DNA from 4 places in the Methylibium sp. T29 genome. Region 1 is predicted to be linked to each of the others. Evidence: predicted binding sites of a transcription regulator. Region 1 holds the regulator's gene; each other region holds the start of a gene.
The links. Region 1 encodes sigma-54, which starts transcription at its own class of promoters, with help from an activator protein. Its sites were predicted from a motif close to TGGCANGNAANCTGCTTT; they were not measured.
Positions count from the first base shown of each region.

Region 2: the regulator sigma-54 is predicted to act here: its motif matches at 2,080-2,097, upstream of x551_RS24175 (pilin).
Region 3: the regulator sigma-54 is predicted to act here: its motif matches at 2,465-2,482, upstream of x551_RS00070 (ammonium transporter).
Region 4: the regulator sigma-54 is predicted to act here: its motif matches at 1,898-1,915, upstream of cydP (cytochrome oxidase putative small subunit CydP).

Region 1 covers NZ_AZND01000243.1:155-4,561, forward strand. The annotation lists partial or broken gene x551_RS18515 (SPOR domain-containing protein) at 1-169, shown strand, start outside; gene x551_RS18520 (thiol:disulfide interchange protein DsbA/DsbL) at 229-873, shown strand; partial or broken gene lptA (lipopolysaccharide transport periplasmic protein LptA) at 1,055-1,413, shown strand; gene lptB (LPS export ABC transporter ATP-binding protein) at 1,589-2,344, shown strand; gene x551_RS18530 (RNA polymerase factor sigma-54) at 2,344-3,867, shown strand; partial or broken gene x551_RS18535 (THUMP domain-containing protein) at 3,962-4,407, shown strand, end outside.
Region 2 covers NZ_AZND01000038.1:11,017-15,423, reverse strand. The annotation lists gene x551_RS07415 (O-antigen ligase family protein) at 1-1,185, opposite strand, end outside; gene x551_RS24175 (pilin) at 1,512-2,030, opposite strand; gene x551_RS07405 (3',5'-cyclic-nucleotide phosphodiesterase) at 2,269-3,048, opposite strand; gene x551_RS07400 (FHA domain-containing protein) at 3,265-3,927, opposite strand; gene x551_RS07395 (Stp1/IreP family PP2C-type Ser/Thr phosphatase) at 4,007-4,407, opposite strand, start outside.
Region 3 covers NZ_AZND01000001.1:13,364-17,770, reverse strand. The annotation lists gene x551_RS00080 (hypothetical protein) at 25-387, shown strand; gene x551_RS00075 (molybdopterin oxidoreductase family protein) at 366-2,408, shown strand; gene x551_RS00070 (ammonium transporter) at 2,677-3,840, shown strand; gene x551_RS00065 (hypothetical protein) at 3,858-4,277, shown strand; gene x551_RS00060 (hypothetical protein) at 4,369-4,407, shown strand, end outside.
Region 4 covers NZ_AZND01000043.1:16,596-21,002, forward strand. The annotation lists gene x551_RS08045 (C4-dicarboxylate ABC transporter) at 1-811, opposite strand, end outside; gene x551_RS08050 (OsmC family protein) at 875-1,321, opposite strand; gene cydP (cytochrome oxidase putative small subunit CydP) at 1,926-2,138, shown strand; gene x551_RS08060 (cytochrome ubiquinol oxidase subunit I) at 2,135-3,691, shown strand; gene cydB (cytochrome d ubiquinol oxidase subunit II) at 3,702-4,407, shown strand, end outside.

The DNA of each region.
Region 1 (4,407 bases):
GCTGGCGATCCAGGGCTTCGAGTCCAAGATCACCGAGCGCGAGCAATCGGGCCGGACGATGTACCGTGTGCGCGTCGGCCCGTTCGTGCAGCGCGCCGAGGCCGAGAAGGTGAAGGAAACGCTGGACGGCGCCGGCATGGTGTCGGCGCTGGTGCGGGTGCAGAAATGAACTTCGCGGCGTGGGGATGACTCCACCGCTGCGTCTGTCTGAACGCTGAAAGGATGCTCATGAACCGTCGTGACTTCACGACCCTGTCGCTGGCCACCACCTGCGTCGGACTGCTGCCGGCCTTCGGCCACGCCCAGGGCGGTCCGGTCGAGGGCAAGGACTACGTGAAGCTGTCGCAGCGCCAGCCGACGCAGGACCCGAAGAAGCTCGAGGTCGTGGAGTTCTTCTGGTACGGCTGCCCGCACTGCCACGCCTTCGAGCCGATGCTCGAATCCTGGGTCAAGAAGCTGCCGCCGGACATCACCTTCCGGCGCCTGCCGGTCGCCTTCCGCGAGGTGCCGTTCGTGCTGCACCAGAAGCTGTACTTCGCGATCGAGGCCCTGGGGCTGGTCGACACCCTGCACCGCAAGGTCTTCACCGCGATGCACGTCGAACGCAATCCGCTGAACACGCCCGAGGCGATCGGCGACTTCGTGGCGAAGAATGGCGTCGACAAGGCCAAGTTCCTCGACGTGATGAACTCGTTCTCGGTGCAGACCAAGGCCCGCCAGGCCGCCGCGCTGTCGGCCGGCTACAAGATCGACGGCACGCCGGCGATCGGCATCAACGGGTCCTACTACACCTCGGGTTCGCTGGCCGGCAGCAACGACCGCGCGCTGGCGATCACCGACCACCTGATCGCGCAGATCCGCAAGGGCGGCTGACCCTCGTTTGGCGTCGACGCGACAGCGGCCGTCGGAGCGGCGGCCGGCCGTGGCAAGCGATCGAACTCACCCTAGAATCGGCAGCAAGATTCATGCCGATTCCCTCCATGTCCGCTCCGACCCCCTATCCTGCATCGCGGTGCACCTTGCTGGCGCAGCTGTTTGCCGGGCCGTCCTGGCGGTGCTGGGGCTGGCCCTGCTGCCGGCCTTCGCCGCCGAAAAGGCTGACCGCAGCCAGCCGCTGGCCTTCACTGCCGACTCGGCCCGGGTCGACGAGGTCAAGCAATTGAACATCCTGTCGGGCAACGTCGAGATCACCAAGGGCAGCATCGTCATCCGCGCCGACCGCGTGGAGGTGCGCCAGAGTCCCGAGGCTACCAGTCCGCGGTGGCGACCGGCTGGCCGAACAAGCGTGCCTACTTCCGCCAGAAGCGCGGCAGCAACGACGAGTACATCGAGGGCGAGGCCGAGCGCCTCGAGTACGACGGCCGCGGCGACACCGTGCGGCTCGTGAACCAGGCCGTGCTGCGGCGCTTCCGCGGCAGCACGCTGGCCGACGAGGTGGCCGGCAACACCATCTCCTACGACAACGTGACCGAGGTCTTCCAGGTGCTCGGCGGCCCGGCCTCCGCGGCCGCGCCAGGCCGGGTGCGCGGCGTGCTGACGCCGCGCGAGAACCCGGCTTCGGCGCCAACTCCGGGGCGGGGACGCGGCCATGAACACGGCGATGGCGAGCCGCCTGGAGGCTCGCGGACTGCAGAAGAGCTACGGCGCCCGCAAGGTCGTCAAGGACGTGCACCTGGCCGTTGCGGCCGGCGAGGTGGTGGGCCTGCTGGGCCCGAACGGCGCCGGCAAGACCACCAGCTTCTACATGATCGTGGGCCTGGTGCGCGCCGACGCCGGCGAGATCCGCATCGACGGCGCGCCGATCGAGCGCCTGCCGATCCACCAGCGCTCGCGCCTCGGGCTGTCCTACCTGCCGCAGGAGGCCTCGATCTTCCGCAAGCTCACCGTCGAGGAGAACATCCGCGCGGTGCTGGAGCTCCAGTTCGACGAACGCGGCAAGGCCTACACCAAGGCACGCATCGACGAGCTGCTCGACGGCCTGCTGCACGACCTGTCGATCGACAAGCTGCGCGACAGCCCGGCACCGGCACTGTCGGGCGGCGAACGGCGGCGCGTCGAGATCGCCCGCGCGCTGGCCACGCAGCCGCGCTTCATCCTGCTCGACGAGCCGTTCGCCGGCGTCGATCCGATCGCGGTGATCGAGATCCAGCGAATCATCGGCTTCCTCAAGAGCCGCGGGATCGGCGTGCTGATCACCGACCACAACGTGCGCGAGACCCTGGGCATCTGCCACCGCGCCTACATCATCAGCGAAGGACGCGTGCTGGCCGAAGGCACCCCCGAGCAGATCGTCGAGAACGCCGACGTCCGCAAGGTCTACCTCGGCGAGCACTTCAGGATGTGATGAAGCCTTCCCTGCAGGTCCGTTTTTCGCAGCATCTGGCGCTCACGCCGCAGCTTCAGCAGTCGATCCGGCTGCTGCAGCTTTCCACGCTCGAGCTTCACCAGGAAGTCGAGCAGATGCTGGAGCAGAACCCCTTCCTCGAAGTGGAGGAAGATGCGCCGACCCCGTTCGACGCGCCGGTGGAGCGCGCCACGGCCACGGAGCGCCAGGCCGATGACGCCTGGGAGGGCTCGGGGTCCGAGGTGGCCGCCGACCCCGAGCCGGTCGCGGTGGATGCGGCCGAGTTCGGCACCACCGAGCGCGAGGACTGGGAGAACGGCACCGAGCGCGAGGACTTCGACGGCATCCGCGAGACGCCCGGCAAGGCCGGCAACAACGACAGCGACGAGTTCGACCCCATGGAGCGCAGCAGCGCCGGGGTGAGCCTGCAGGACCACCTGCGCGACCAGTTGCGCGGCATGCGCCTGAGCGACGAGGACCGCGGCGCGGTGATGGTGCTGATCGAATCGCTCGACGAGGACGGCTACCTGGCCGACCCCCTGGAAGAGATCGCCCAGCGCCTGGCCGGCGACGAGGACGACATCGCGGTCGAGGAGCTGCTCGACCGCCTGCGCTGCGCGCTGAAGTGGCTGCACAACCTGGAGCCGCTGGGCGTCGGTGCGCGCGACCTGTCAGAGTGCCTGACGCTGCAGCTGCGGGCCGGACCGCGCTGTGAGGCGCAGATGATCGCGATCCTGATCTGCAAGTACCACCTCGAGTTGCTGGCGCGGCGCGACGGCAAGAAGCTGATGGCCGCCACCGGCGCCGACGAGGAGCTGCTGAAGGCCGCGCAGGCGCTGATCGTGCGCTGCGAGCCCAAGCCCGGCCGGCCCTTCACCAAGGCCGAGGCCAACATCATCGTGCCCGATGTCATCGTGCAGAAGGCCGGCCGCGGCTGGCGCGTGGTGCTCAACCCCGACGTGATGCCCAAGCTGCGCATCAACGACCTCTACGCCCAGGCCATCAAGCAGCAGCGGGGCGCGCGCACCGAATCGGGCGCGGGCCTGAGCTCGCGGCTGCAGGAGGCGCGCTGGTTCATGAAGAACATCCTGCAGCGCTTCGACACCATCCAGCGCGTGTCGCAGGCCATCGTCGAGCGCCAGAAGGCCTTCTTCAGCCATGGCGCGATCGCGATGAAGCCGCTGGTGCTGCGCGAGATCGCCGACGAGCTGGGTCTGCACGAGTCGACCATCTCGCGCGTGACCACCGCCAAGTACATGTCCACGCCCTACGGCACCTTCGAGCTGAAGTACTTCTTCGGCTCCTCGCTCAACACCGAGGCCGGTGGCAATGCGTCGAGCACCGCGGTGCGTGCGCTGATCAAGCAGCTGGTCAGTGCCGAGGACGCCAAGAAGCCGCTGTCGGACAGCCAGCTCAGCAGCATGCTGGAAGAGCAGGGCATCCAGGTGGCACGCCGCACGGTGGCGAAGTACCGCGAGGCGCTGAAGATCGCGCCGGCCAACCTGCGGCGCACGATGATGTGACGACGAGGTCTCGGGCCCGAACCGGCAACAAGACCCAGCGCCCCGCCCGGTGTCGACCGAGGCGCGAGCGCAACCCTCGAACCCCTCTGCACGCATGAACGTCGCCCTTCCGCCCGACGCCCCGCCGTCCTCCTTGTTCCTCCCCTGCGCGGCCGGCGTCGAGGCGCTGCTCGCCGACGAGGTTGCCCGGTTGCTGCCGGGCGCGGCGGCGCAGACGCAGCGCGGCGGCGTGATGGTGCGCGGCGGCCCGCGCGAGGCGATGGCACTCAACCTCGGCAGCCGGCTCGCCCAGCGCGTGCTGTGGCAGGTGGCCGATGCGCCCTACCGCAGCGAGGACGACCTGTACGCGTTGGCCCGCAGCCCGCGCTGGCCCGACTGGATCACGCCGACGCAGACCCTGAAGGTGGACGTGACCGCGCAGCGCGCGCCGCTCAAGAGCCTGAACTTCGCCGCGCTGCGCATCAAGGACGGTGTCTGCGACGCGATGCGCGACGCGCTCGGCGCGCGCCCGAGCGTCGACACCCGCCGCCCCGACCTGCC
Region 2 (4,407 bases), on a different contig from region 1:
GCCCAGCGCCCAGGCTGCCGGCAGCAGGAAGTAGGCGTACCACAGCGGGTACTCGAGCAGGCTGTGCATCCCCAGCACCACCAGCATCACGAAAGCCGCGCGCGCCGGATGGCCCGGCTGTTCGCCCGCCACCCGCCACGCCCCGCGTGCGCGCCACAGCGCCCAGCCGAACAGTCCCAGCACCAAGGCCGTGGCCGGCAGGCCGATCTCCACTGCCAATTGCAGCGGGAGGTTGTGCGTGTGATCGAAGAAGGCGACCGGCCGGTCCGGGAAAGGCGTGAAGGTCCACGCGAAGTTGAAGTTGCCCCAGCCGACGCCGGTCCACGGGTTCTGTGCCACCAGCACCAGTGCATTGCGCCAGATGGCGAAACGCGAGCTGCTGATGTCACTGTGCGACTGCAGCCGCTCGACCGCATAGAAGTGTGCGTGCTGCCATTCGGCGTACTCCGCCAGGCCCGCCCAGCAGACGAGGTAGGCCAGCGGCGTCAGCGCGAGCGTCCAGCGTGCGGCGCGCGGCAACGAGCGGTCGACCACCGCCCACAGCAGCAGCACGCCGAGCGACAGCGCCCCGGTGCGCGAGGCGCTCAGCGCCACCGCCAGCACCATCGCGAAGAGCGACGCGGCGGCCCACGGTGCGCGCAGGCGACCGGCCTGCCACAGCCAGGCCGTCATGACCATCGCGCACAACAGCGCGGTGGCCAAATGGTTGGGTTGGCGCATGTTGCCCACGGCGCGGCCGGGCGAGGTGTTGATGGCAACGAGCAAGCCATCCGCGATTGATGGTGCGAAGTATTGGACGAGTGCAACGATGACACACAGCATCCCCGCAAGACTCCAACCAAACGCGAAGGCGCTGTTGACCGAAGAGCTTGTCTTGGCTGCTGCAATCCACAGGACTACAAAAGTAGATGCCAACACCGCCAGATCACTCAGGCTCGCACCATCAAGCAATTTGCTTGATGCAATGTATGCACCCAACACCACTAGCCAGCCGGTACCCACCGACAGGAACTCAACGCTAGGCTGTTGTACGGTGCGACCCCGAATGAATGGCAGCAGGCCAGCGAATGCTAGAGCCAACAATTGATTCGCGAGTACCGCGTCCGGTGTGCCAGGCCATGAGGCGAGCAGGGGTAAGACGATGCTGCCAGTCAGCAGAAGCCTCGCAATCGGTTGTGTATTCATGCTCTCCACAGAAATGACAGAGCCGCAGACTCTCCAATCAAACATCGACTAAGCAAGGGCTGCATAACCGGCCGGCCGGCTGCTTGCATGACCTGAGCCAGTGACCGTCAACCCGAAGACCGGAATGAAGCAGCTGGGTCTGAATCTGTCGACAGATGAATGGCCGCTCCGCTGATGGTCACGCCGTGAAGCTGGAACATGCGCTTGGTGACCCTGTACCCGATTCAGTACCGTTATTCGAATACCAGTTGCGCCTTTCGGGTTATGCATACAGAAAACAAAAAAGGACGCCGCGGCGTCCTTTCAAAAAATCGAAGAACTGAATATCAAGCGCGGCATTCTGCGGGAGCATACTTCCCAAGCAGCGTAGGAGCGCCAACTGCGCCAGTCTTGCCAGCGGCAAAGCATGTCCAAACCATTGGGCCGGTTGGGACGGTTCCTGCAGCGAGTGCCGCACCGTTGGATTGCGGGTTGAGCGTGAGCGTGCCGTTGCCCGCACGAGCCGTCGTCGTAACCGTAATCAAACCAGTCCCCGAAGCAATCGTCACGGAAGTGATATTCGGAGTGCCAATCGGATTGACGCAGTTGCCGGCTGCTGCACACGTGGTTGCAGCACCGGTCCGGTACCCTGCGCCTAGACCACCGTTAGCCGCGGGCGTCCCATTCGCAGCGTTGTCGGCGACAACAACTTTCGCCTCTGACGCAAGTGACAGTCCTTCAGAGACACGCGAGCGAATTGTGTAGTCCTGATAAGCCGGCAGCGCAACCGCCGCCAGGATGCCGATGATCGCCACGACGATCATCAGTTCGATGAGGGTGAAACCCTTCTGAATGTGCTTCTTCATGATCTGAACTCTCCTTGAGCGGTTGAACCGGGTGATAGACGTGGTTCGAAAGGCAGGCTCCGTGCCAAGCGGCGGACTCGCCTGAACGTGAGCTAAACCACGGAGCGTTTGCGCATCGCGGTGAAAGTGGGACAGATCGCGTCACATCGAACGCTGAATCGAGGAACCGTGGCCGTCCGATATCGACACTTTTGGTCGCATCGTGACGCTGCGATCTACAGCGTGAACACCAAGCCCTTCACCAACGGCTCCACCGGTGCGCCGTGTCGATGGCCCGGATTTGCGCCACCACCGCCGCCACCTCGCCGGGCTTGGGGTGGGTGATGTGCACCGGCACGCTGCCGTCCAGCTGGGCCAGTTCGGTGGCCAGGCTGCTGGGCGCCAGGTGGCCGCTCAGGTCGGCGAGCCAGCGTTCGTCGTCGCCGAAGGCGGTCTCGATGATGAGGTGGGCAATGCGCCGGCCCTTCAGGGCGGCCCACAGTGCGGGGTTGGGGCCGGTGTCGCCGCTGTAGACCCACCAGCCCTCGTCGCTGTCGACGGCGAAGCCGCAGGCCGGGACGGTGTGCGATGCGGGCAGCACCTCCACGCGCCGCTCGGCATCGCCGTGGCCGAAGCGCAGGGTGTCGCCAATGGCGAAGGGCAGCAGCCGGATGATCGGGTAAGCGGCGCTCGGGATGCTGGTGAAGTCGGGCCAGAGCTGGCCGTTGAAGAGGTGGGCGCGCAATGCCGCCAGCGTCTCGGGCAGGCCGTGCACGCGGATCGGTCCGCGCTCGGGCTGCGCCAGCCGCAGCTTCATCACGCTGTCGGCGAGCAGCGGGATGGCCAGCACGTGGTCGAGATGGGAATGCGAGACGAGGATGTCGTCCACGCGGGCCATCGCATCGAGAGCCATGTCGCCCACGCCGGTGCCGGCGTCGATCAGCACGTTGTCGTCGAGCAGGAAGGCGGTGGTGCGGCTGCCCGAGGCGATGGAGCCGGAGCAGCCGAGCACCTGCAGGCGCACGGGGGAGTGGCTCATGGGGTCAGCCCCGGCAACGCGGCGGTGTCAGGATCAAGGAAACGAAGAACGTCACGCTCGCATGGTGCCGCCGGGCCGAACGGCGGGCAAGCGACCCGCCGTGCGATGCCTCACGGCTCGGCGGCCGGCGCGACGGGGGTGTCGCAAAGTGATCACGCTGCGGCATTAATGCCTGCAGCGGCGCCTCGGCCCGCCGAGGCGCCGGGACCTTCCCGTTCAGTCCTGCACGAACTGCATCTGGGTGCCGGCGAGTTCGATCACATCGCCGTTCTTCAGGTGCACGGGGTCGCTGCTGACCTCGCTGCCGTTGACGGTGGGGCGGCTGCCGCCCTCGACGTGGGCGAACACGTAGCCGCCTGGGCGCTTGGTGATGGAGGCGACCTGCACGCCGGGCTTGCCGACGGTCGTGACCACCTTGGTGAGCGCCACCTCGCGGCCGACCGCAGCGCCATTGAGCACCTTGATCGACGCCGAGCTGGTGCCGGTGAGCGTCGCGAAGTTGGTGTTGCTCATCGGCGCGGTGTGCTGGAAGTTCGGCGCCGTGGCCGCCGCACCCGGCTTGATGATCATGGTCTTCTCGTAGTCCGAGCTTTCGACGCTCAGGTACTTGATCTTGTACTTGCCGATCTCGACGGTGTCGTTGTGCTGCAGCAGCTGCTTCTTCACGGCCTTGCCGTTGATGTAGGTGCCGTTGGTGCTGTTGAGGTCTTCGATGAAGACGTCCTGGCCCACCATCTGCAGCACGGCGTGCTCGCCGCTGACGGCCAGGTTGTCGATCACGATGTCGTTGTAGGGCCGGCGACCGAGGGTCGTCTTGTCCTTGGTGAGCTGGACTTCCTTGATGACGACCCCGTCCAGCGATACGACCAGCTTGCCCATGCGTGACCCCGTGCGTCTGACTTCTGATGTGGTGGAACCCGGCGACCTGCTGCGCGCCTGAATGTCCGGGCGCTGCCCCTCAGCGGCGGAACGGCCACCAGGCCCGCGATACCGGCGCGGTGCCCGAAGCGCGCACCAGAATGACCGAGATGTTATCCCGTCCGCCAGCGTCGTTGGCTGCCTGTACCAGCGCCTGAGCGGCCTGCGGCAAAGAGTCGTGCTGGCGCAACACGGCGGCGATCTGCTCGTCGTCGATCATGTCCGACAGGCCGTCGGAGCAGAGCAGGATCCAGTCGCCGGGCTGGGTCTGGTGCAGGTGGGTCTCCAGCAGCACGGTGTCCTCGACGCCGACCGCCCGCGTGACCAGGTTCTTGTTGTTCGACGCAGCGGCCTGTTCGGGCGTGATCAATCCGGCATCGAGCTGCTCCTGCAGCAGGGAGTGATCGCGGGTGATCTGCGACAGCTCGCCTTCGCGCCAGC
Region 3 (4,407 bases), on a different contig from region 1:
ACGCGGGCGGCAGGGAGGACCGCGATGAGAGGACGAAGCTTTGTCGGTGCCGCCGTGGCGTTCGGGGCGCTGGCCGCCGGCAGTGCGGCGCTGGCCCAGGTCGCCAATTACGGCTTCCTGCGCAACACGCCGATCAGCCGCTTCAACGAGCAGGATTTCAAGCTCTACCGTGCCGCCGTCACGCAGGCGCTGGCCGCGCCCGAACTGGGCGTGCCGGTGACCTGGCGCAACGACCGCAGCGGCAGCGAGGGGAGCGTCACGGCGCGCGAGGGCGAGCGCGCGGGTTGCCGCGTGGTGGTGATGGAGAACCGGCACAAGGCGCTCAGTGCCCGCAGCGAGCAGCAGCTCTGCAAGGTGGACGGCAAGTGGAAGGCGACGGCGGGCTGACCCGCAGCGTGCGCGGCGCCTGCCCGCACGACTGCCCCGACACCTGCGCGTTGCGCGTCACGGTGCGCGATGGCCGCGCGGTGAAGGTCCAGGGCGACGCCGACCACCCGACCACCCACGGCGCGCTGTGCACCAAGGTCTCGCGCTATCCCGAGCGCACCTACCACCCCGAGCGCGTGCTGCACCCGCTGCGGCGCGTCGGGCCCAAGGGCGCCGGGCGCTTCGAGCGGGTCGGCTGGGCCGAGGCGCTGGACGTCATCGCGACGCGCCTGCAGGCGATCGCTGCGCGCGACCCGCAGGCCATCGTGCCGTATAGCTATGCCGGCACGATGGGCTTGGTGCAGGGTGAAAGCATGGCCGCGCGCTTCTTCCACCGCCTGGGGGCCTCGCTGCTCGACCGCACCATCTGCGCCAGCGCCGGCGGCGAGGCGCTGACGGCGAGCTACGGTGCCAAGGTCGGCATGCACGTGGAGCACTTCGCCGAAGCGAAGCTGATCCTGATCTGGGGCAGCAACAGCATCGCGTCGAACCTGCACTTCTGGACCTACGCCCAGGCGGCCAAGCGCGCCGGCGCGAAGCTGGTCTGCATCGATCCGCGCCGCTCCGAGACCGCCGACAAGTGCCACCAGCACCTTGCGCTGCTGCCCGGCACCGACGGTGCGCTGGCGCTCGGCCTGATGCGCGAGCTGATCGTCAACGACTGGCTCGACCATGACTACATCGACCGCCACACCGAGGGCTGGCCAGCGCTGCGCGAGAAGGCACTCGCCTGGACGCCCGAGCGCACCGCCGCCGTCTGCGGCCTGGACGCCGAGCAGGTGCGTGGCCTGGCGCGTGACTACGGCGGCACACGGCCGGCCGCGATCCGCCTCAACTACGGCATGCAGCGCGTGCATGGCGGCGGCAACGCGGTGCGCCTGATCGCCACGCTGCCCTGCCTGATCGGCGCCTGGCGGCATCGCGCCGGCGGGTTGCTGCTGTCGAGCAGCGGCTGGTACCCGATCGACCACGGCGCCCTGCAGCGGCCCGAGCTGCTGGGCGCGCGCCGTCCGCGCACGATCAACATGAGCACCATCGGAGACGACCTGCTGCGCGAGAGCTCGGCCGGCTTCGGCCCGAAGATCGAGGCGCTGGTGGTCTACAACAGCAATCCGGTCGCGGTGGCGCCCGAATCGCCCCAGGTCGTGCGGGGCTTCGCGCGCGAGGATCTGTTCACCGTGGTGCTGGAGCACTTCCTCACCGACACCGCCGACCACGCCGACTTCGTGCTGCCCGCGACCACGCAGCTCGAGCACCTGGACGTGCACCGCAGCTACGGCCACACCTCGGTGCTGATCAACGAAGCGGCCGTCGCGCCGCTGGGCGAGGCGCTGCCCAACACCGAGATCTTCCGGCGCCTCGCCGCGCGCATGGGCTATGTCGACCCCTGCTTCGGCGACAGCGACGAGGCGATCGCCCGCCAGGCCTTCGGCCGCCACGTGCGCTTCGACGAGCTGCGTGAACACGGCTGGGTCCAGCTGCCGCTGCCCGAGGCGCCGTTCGCCGACGGCGGCTTCCCCACGCCGAGCGGGCGCTGCCGCATCGACGCGCCCGGCTGGGGCGTGCCCGACCACGTGCCCAACCACGAGTCGGCGCAGAGCACGCCCGAGCTCGCTGCGGCCTATCCGCTGGCGATGATCTCGCCGCCGGCGCGCAACTTCCTCAACTCCAGCTTCGTCAACGTGAAGAGCCTGCGCGACATCGAGGGCGAGCCGGTGCTGGAGATCCACCCGGGCGACGCGGCGCCGCGCGGCATCCACGATGGTGCGCTGGTGCGTGTCTTCAACGAGCGCGGCCAGTATTGGTGCAAGGCCGTGCTCAGCGAGCGGGCGCGCCCCGGTGTGGTCAACGGCCTGGGCATCTGGTGGCGCAAGCTCGGCGTGCGCGGCAGCAACGTGAACGAAGTCACCCACCAGAAGCTCACCGACCTCGGTCGGGCCCCGAGCTTCTACGACTGCCTGGTCGAGGTGCGCGCGGACTGAGCAGTCCGTCACGCGGCCGATGCGTCGCGTGGAAGTCCGGTCGCTGGCCAGCGCGGTGGCATGTGTCTTGCCACATTGCCGCGTCACCAGAACGTTGGGAATCCGTCTTGAAACCTGCTGTCCGTCGGGCCGCGCGTCCTCTCGCGTGCGCCGTCCTGCTCGCGAGCCTCGCGGCCGCCTCCCGCGCCGCCGACCCCACGACGATCGAACAGCTGAAGTCCGGGACCGACATGGTCTGGATGATGGCCGCCGGCGCCTGGTGTTCTTCATGCAGGCCGGCTTCGCGCTGCTGGAAAGCGGCATGAGCCGCGCCAAGAACGCGATCAACGTCATCATGAAGAACTACTGCGACACGTGCTTCGGCGCGGTCGCTTTCTGGGCCGTGGGCTTCGGCCTGATGTTCGGCGCCAATGCCAGCGGCTGGATCGGCACCGACCGCTTCCTGCCGCACGCGATGCCCGAGGCCGACTACGGGCTGCTGTTCTTCCAGATGATGTTCGCCGCCACCGCCGCCACCATCGTCAGCGGCGCGATCGCCGAGCGTGCGCGTTTCTGGGCCTACATCGTCAGCTCCGTGCTCATCACCGGGCTCATCTACCCGGTGTTCGGGTCCTGGGCCTGGGGCTCGCTGTTCTCCGGCCAGGGCTGGCTGCGCGAGATGGGCTTCATCGACTTCGCCGGATCGACCGTCGTGCACTCGGTGGGCGGCTGGTCGGCGCTCGCTGCCGTCCTGGTGATCGGGCCCCGGCTCGGACGCTTCGGACCCAACGGCGAGGCGCGCCCGATGCTCGGCCACAACCTCACCTCGGTGGCGCTCGGCGGGTTCATCCTGTGGCTGGGGTGGTTCGGCTTCAACGGCGGCAGCACCGCCGCGGCCACGGTGGGCATCGGCAAGATCGTGCTCAACACCCACCTGTCCGGCGCGGCGGGGGCGATCGGCGCTTTGGCGATGCTGGCGCTCGGCCGCCAGCCGGTGCTGATGACGGCGGCCGTCAACGGGAGCATCGCCGGCCTGGTCGGCGTCACCGCGGGCTGCCACGTGATGGAGCCGGCCTATGCGCTGCTCACCGGCTTCGTGGCCGGCGGGCTGAGCGTGCTGGCCGGCTGGCTGCTTGAGGCGGGTCGCATCGACGACGTGGTGGGAGCCGTCTCGGTGCATGCGGTCGGCGGCGTCTGGGGCACGCTGGCGGCCGGGCTGTTCAAGCACGACGCGATGTTCGACCTGCGGCAGCTCGGCGTGCAGGCGATCGGCTGCGGCGTCGCCTTCGTGTGGTCCTTCGGCACCGCGCTGCTGATGTACTGGCTGCTGGCCCGCAGCATGGGCCTGCGCGCCAGCACGCTCGACGAGCAGCGCGGCCTCGATTTCACCGAGCACTACGAGATCGGCTACCCCGAGTTCCAGCAGGACGCGGTGCACCGGGGCAAGCGATGAGCGGCGGTGCGTCGACGATGGCAAGCCGCGACAACGATCCGGTCACTGTGCGGCGTGCGCTGGCGCACGCGCTGGCCGAGTACCTGGAGGCGCCGCGCGTGCGCGACGCGGTGATGCTGTGGTGCCAGCAGTTCCAGGGGCGCGGCGCGCTGTTCCTCGGCCTGAGCCGCTACTGCCGGCAGATCGCCGACGGCTTCGGCCTGGCCGGCAAGGAAGCCGAGCTGCACCTCAGGATCTTCCGCGCGCTGCAGAGTGACCCGCGGCGCCTGCCGGACGATCCACTGTCCTCGCAACCCTTCGAGTCCACCGAGCCGGGCAGCCTGCCACCGGGCTCCGTCGCCCCGGTGGCGCCGCGGCTGGGCGAGGGGTGGCGGCCCTGCAGGCCTTCTTCGCGGCGATCGAGGCCCAGCTCTCGCGCGATCTGCCGGTCGGCCTGACGCCGGCGCGCGTGCGCCGCGCGCTGATCCGCCACGCGGCCAGCCTGCCGCGACCCAGCAGCACGCGGCGTCGCTGTGGTGGAGCGGGCAGGTGAGCACGCTCGATGGCGACTGGCCGGCCGGCGGCCAT
Region 4 (4,407 bases), on a different contig from region 1:
CGCTCAGGGGCCCCGTCGGTGCCAGGCGAAGTGTCAACGCCGTGAAGGCGGCCATCGGAAAGCTCATGCCCCAGTGCGCCATGCCGAAGGGCTGGTCCGCGATGCGGCGCAAGAGGGGCGTCACCCAGAGCAGCGCAAACAGTGCTGCGCCCCACGAGCCCCAGACCACCAGCGGCGTGATGCCAAAGCGCAGCGCGGACAAACCGATGGCTGCCGGCGGCGCGATGAAGATAAAGGTCGTCGGCAACAGTCGCTTGGACCAAAGGCCCTGATTCGCCAGTCGCACGAGCAGCAGCACCAGCACCACCGGCCAGAACAGCGCGCCGATGCCGAACTGCGCAGCCGACCACTCAGCTCGGCCCAGCGGCACGCCCGCGAGGGGCACGAGCACGTTGCCGACGATCGGGATGAAGAGAGCCGGCGTCAGGCTCGCCCAAGGCAGTCCGCCGCCGGGGCCGCTGCGCCACCAGCGCGACATCACCCAGGCGGTGATCGACAGTTGAAGCAGCGATGCCGTCCACCACAGCGCTTCGAGCACGGGACCTCCGAGTCCGGCGGACACCGCGGCTGTGACGAGCAGCAGCAACGCGATGGGCACGGCGGCCAGGAACACATGCCGCACCGGGTGCTTGAGGTCGTCGGCCCAGGCGTCGGGGTGGCGATGAAGGCGCCACAGGCTGGCCGCAAGCAGCGCGGCGAACACAAGCGCAGCGGTGGCGCCGATCACGAGGGCGCCAGCACCTGCGCCATCGCCCAGCACAGGCGCGGCAGCATGCCAGGCCAGCGACAGCCCCGCCAGGCCCATCACCATGCATACCAGCCGGGCGCCAGGTGCTTCAGGGGCGAACGAACCGTGCTCATGGCCGCGTGCTCGTCACTTGAGGTGGGCCCCGAGGGCATCCAAGACTTCGACCGTCACCGGGATCGCTGGGCTGACGCTTTGCGTGACGGTGCAATAGGCTTCGAAGGTGGCGAGCACGCGTTCCAGGTGTTCGAGGCGGGCGGCAGGAACGCCCAAAGTCAGCCGGACGGTCATGGCCAGCACGCGCATGCGGCCTTCGGCATTGCGCCCGACGTCTGCGTGCACGCTGCAGGACAGGGGCTCCGGTGCCTGCTTGAACTTGCGCAGTGCGAACAGCAGTGAGGCGCTGAGGCAGTTGCCCACCGCGGCAGCAAGCAGCTGAACGGGCGAAGGACCGCCGCCCTGGCCCAGCGGTGGCGGTTCGTCGGCGCGCAGTGCAGGGCCCGGCGTGCCGAAGCCGACGTCGAACTGGTAGTCCTGCACTTGTGTCAGGCAGACGCTCGGGGTGGATTCGCTCATGGCGGTGTCTCCTCGGGGGTGGGGTGTCGAGCGTTCAAAGCGGCAGCGCGAGAATCGGTTGGCGATGGAGCGAGGGTGGGTCTTCCTCTGTGTTTGGTACAGAAGAAGCGATCGGCACGGCCGCGTCGTAGCCGCCGGTCGAGGCACCGGCCCTCGCGAGTTGCGGCTGCGGTTCGGAACGGGGAAGGTCCATGGCTCGAGCCCTGACTCCAAGGCAGCAGGAGCACGACACCACTCGGCCGTTTGCACCTACGCCATGCCCTGTATCTGCGAATCTCATGCCAGCGGTGTGAGCGGCTCCGACCCAACGCATGGCGTCTGGCTGATGCGAATTCCTTCCTCGGAAGACAGGGAAGCCTGACGCAAGTCGGTGCCATTGCAGGCGCTGCTGCCGACAAGTCAATCACTGCCGAACGCTGCCAAGAGCACCGCCAAGTGCCCTTGACTGGCAGCGTCGCGACGCGCTTTGGCAGTCACGGCCACGCTCGACTTCGCATTGGGAGCAGACCGCCACAACGCGAACTCACCTGCTGGGCGCGCAAGCATCGCCGCTTTGCCGACGGCATGGGGGGGCGGTGGCACGGAACTTGGAGAGAGGGAGCCCATGAACCGCGATGACAGTCGACTGCTGCGCCACCTCACCACTGCCGTGGCGGTGAAGCTGGCCGTGCTCGCCGTGCTGTGGTGGACCTTTGTTCGCGACAGCTCGGTCGATGCCGGCAGCGAGCAGACGGCTGCGCATCTCGTGGCACCAACAACCCCTTCGGCCACCCGGCAGCCGAACTCACCGACAACAAGACAGGAGCATCCCCAGTGATTTCCGAGCAACTCGTCGACTTGTCGCGGCTGCAGTTCGCGGCCACGGCGATGTACCACTTCCTCTTCGTGCCTCTCACCCTTGGCATGGTCTGGCTGCTGGTGATCATGGAGAGCGTCTACGTGATGACGGGCAACGTCATCTGGAAGGACATGACCCGCTTCTGGGGCAAGCTCTTCGGCATCAACTTCGCGCTGGGCGTCACTACCGGCATCACGCTGGAGTTCCAGTTCGGCACGAACTGGGCCTACTACTCGCACTACGTGGGCGACATCTTCGGCGCCCCGCTGGCCATCGAAGGGCTGATGGCCTTCTTCCTCGAGTCGACCTTCATCGGCCTGTTCTTCTTCGGCTGGGATCGCCTGCGCAAGACGCAGCACCTGATGGTCACGCTGCTGATGGCCATCGGCACCAACCTCAGCGCCCTGTGGATCCTGATCGCCAATGGCTGGATGCAGAACCCCGTCGGCGCCGAGTTCAGCTACCAGACCATGCGCATGGAGATGACGGACTTCTGGGCCGTCGTCTTCAACCCAGATGCCCAGGCCAAGTTCGTGCACACGGTGTCGGCCGGCTACGTGACCGGGGCCATGTTCGTGCTGTCGGTCTCCAGTTGGTATCTGCTGCGGGGCCGCGACGTCGAGTTCGCCAAGCGCAGCTTCCGCGTGGCCGCGGCCTTCGGCCTGGCCTCGACGCTGAGCGTGATCGTGCTGGGTGACGAGTCCGGCTACACGGTGGGCGAGGCCCAGCAGACCAAGATGGCGGCCATCGAAGCGATGTGGGAGACCGAGCCTGCGCCGGCGAGCTTCAATGTGGTGGCTTGGCCCAACGAGGCAGCGCAGAAGAACGACTGGGCGATCGAGGTGCCGTGGGTGATGGGGCTGATCGGCACCCGCAGCATCAGCAAGGAGATTCCCGGCATCCGCGAGATCAAGGCGCGCAACCGTCAACGCATTGAAGGCGGCATCGTGGCGGTGACCGCGCTGGAAGCCCTGCGCAAGCACCGCGATGACGTCGCGGCCAAGGAGACCTTCGAGCGGCACAAGGCCGACCTCGGCTTCGGTCTGCTGCTGAAGAAGTACGTGGTTGACGTCAGGACAGCCACGCCGGACATCATCGACCGGGCGGTCAACGACACCGTGCCGCGGGTGGCGCCGATGTTCTGGAGCTTCCGCCTGATGGTGGCGCTGGGCATGGCCATGCTGCTGCTCTTCGGTCTGGCCTTCTGGAGCACGCTGAAGGGCGCCTGCACCGGCAAGCCCTGGCTGCTGAAGTGGGCTGTGTGGATGCTGCCGGCGCCCTGGCTGGCCTGCGAACTGGGTTGGGTGGTGGCGGAGTACGGCCGCCAGCCCTGGACGATCTATGGCGTGCTGCCCACGCACCTGAGCGTGTCGACGCTGAGCGTGAACAGCCTTTATGGCTCGCTGGCCGGCTTCGTCGGCTTCTACACGGTGTTGCTGATCGTCGAGGTCTACCTCATGCAGAAGTTCGCGCGTCAGGGTCCGGGCAGCCTCGGCACCGGCCGCTACCAGTTCGAGCCGGCTCACGCCTGAAGGAACCGCGATGCTTGACTATCCAACCCTCAAGGTGATCTGGTGGCTGCTCGTCGGCGTGCTGCTGGTCGGCTTCGCCATCATGGACGGCCACGACATGGGCGTGGGCACGCTGCTGCCCTTCGTCGGTCGCGGCGATGAAGAACGCCGCGTCGTCATCAACACCGTCGGCCCGCACTGGGACGGAAACCAGGTCTGGTTCATCACCGGTGGCGGCGCCATCTTTGCAGCCTGGCCGCTGGTCTATGCCACCGCGTTCAGCGGCTTCTACTGGGCCATGCTGGCGGTGCTGTGGGCGCTGTTCTTCCGCCCTGTGGGCTTCGACTACCGCAGCAAGATCCACAACGCCACGTGGCGCAGCACCTGGGACTGGGGCCTGTTCATCGGCGGCGCGGTGCCGCCATTGATCTTCGGCGTGGCCTTCGGCAACCTGCTGCAGGGCGTGCCCTTCGGTTTCGACGACTACCTCGTCAGCACCTACGCCGGCAGCTTCTGGCAGTTGCTCAACCCATTCGCGCTGCTGGCCGGTGTGGTGAGCAGCGCGATGATCACGATGCACGGCGGCATGTACCTCGCGCACCGCACCGAGGGCGAGATCCAGCGGCGCGCGGCGCGGGGCGCTGTCGGCGCTGCCCTGCTGATGGCATTGGCCTTCGTGGCTGCAGGGGTGTGGCTGCGCATCGGCGACATCCAGGGCTTCGTCATCACGTCGGTGC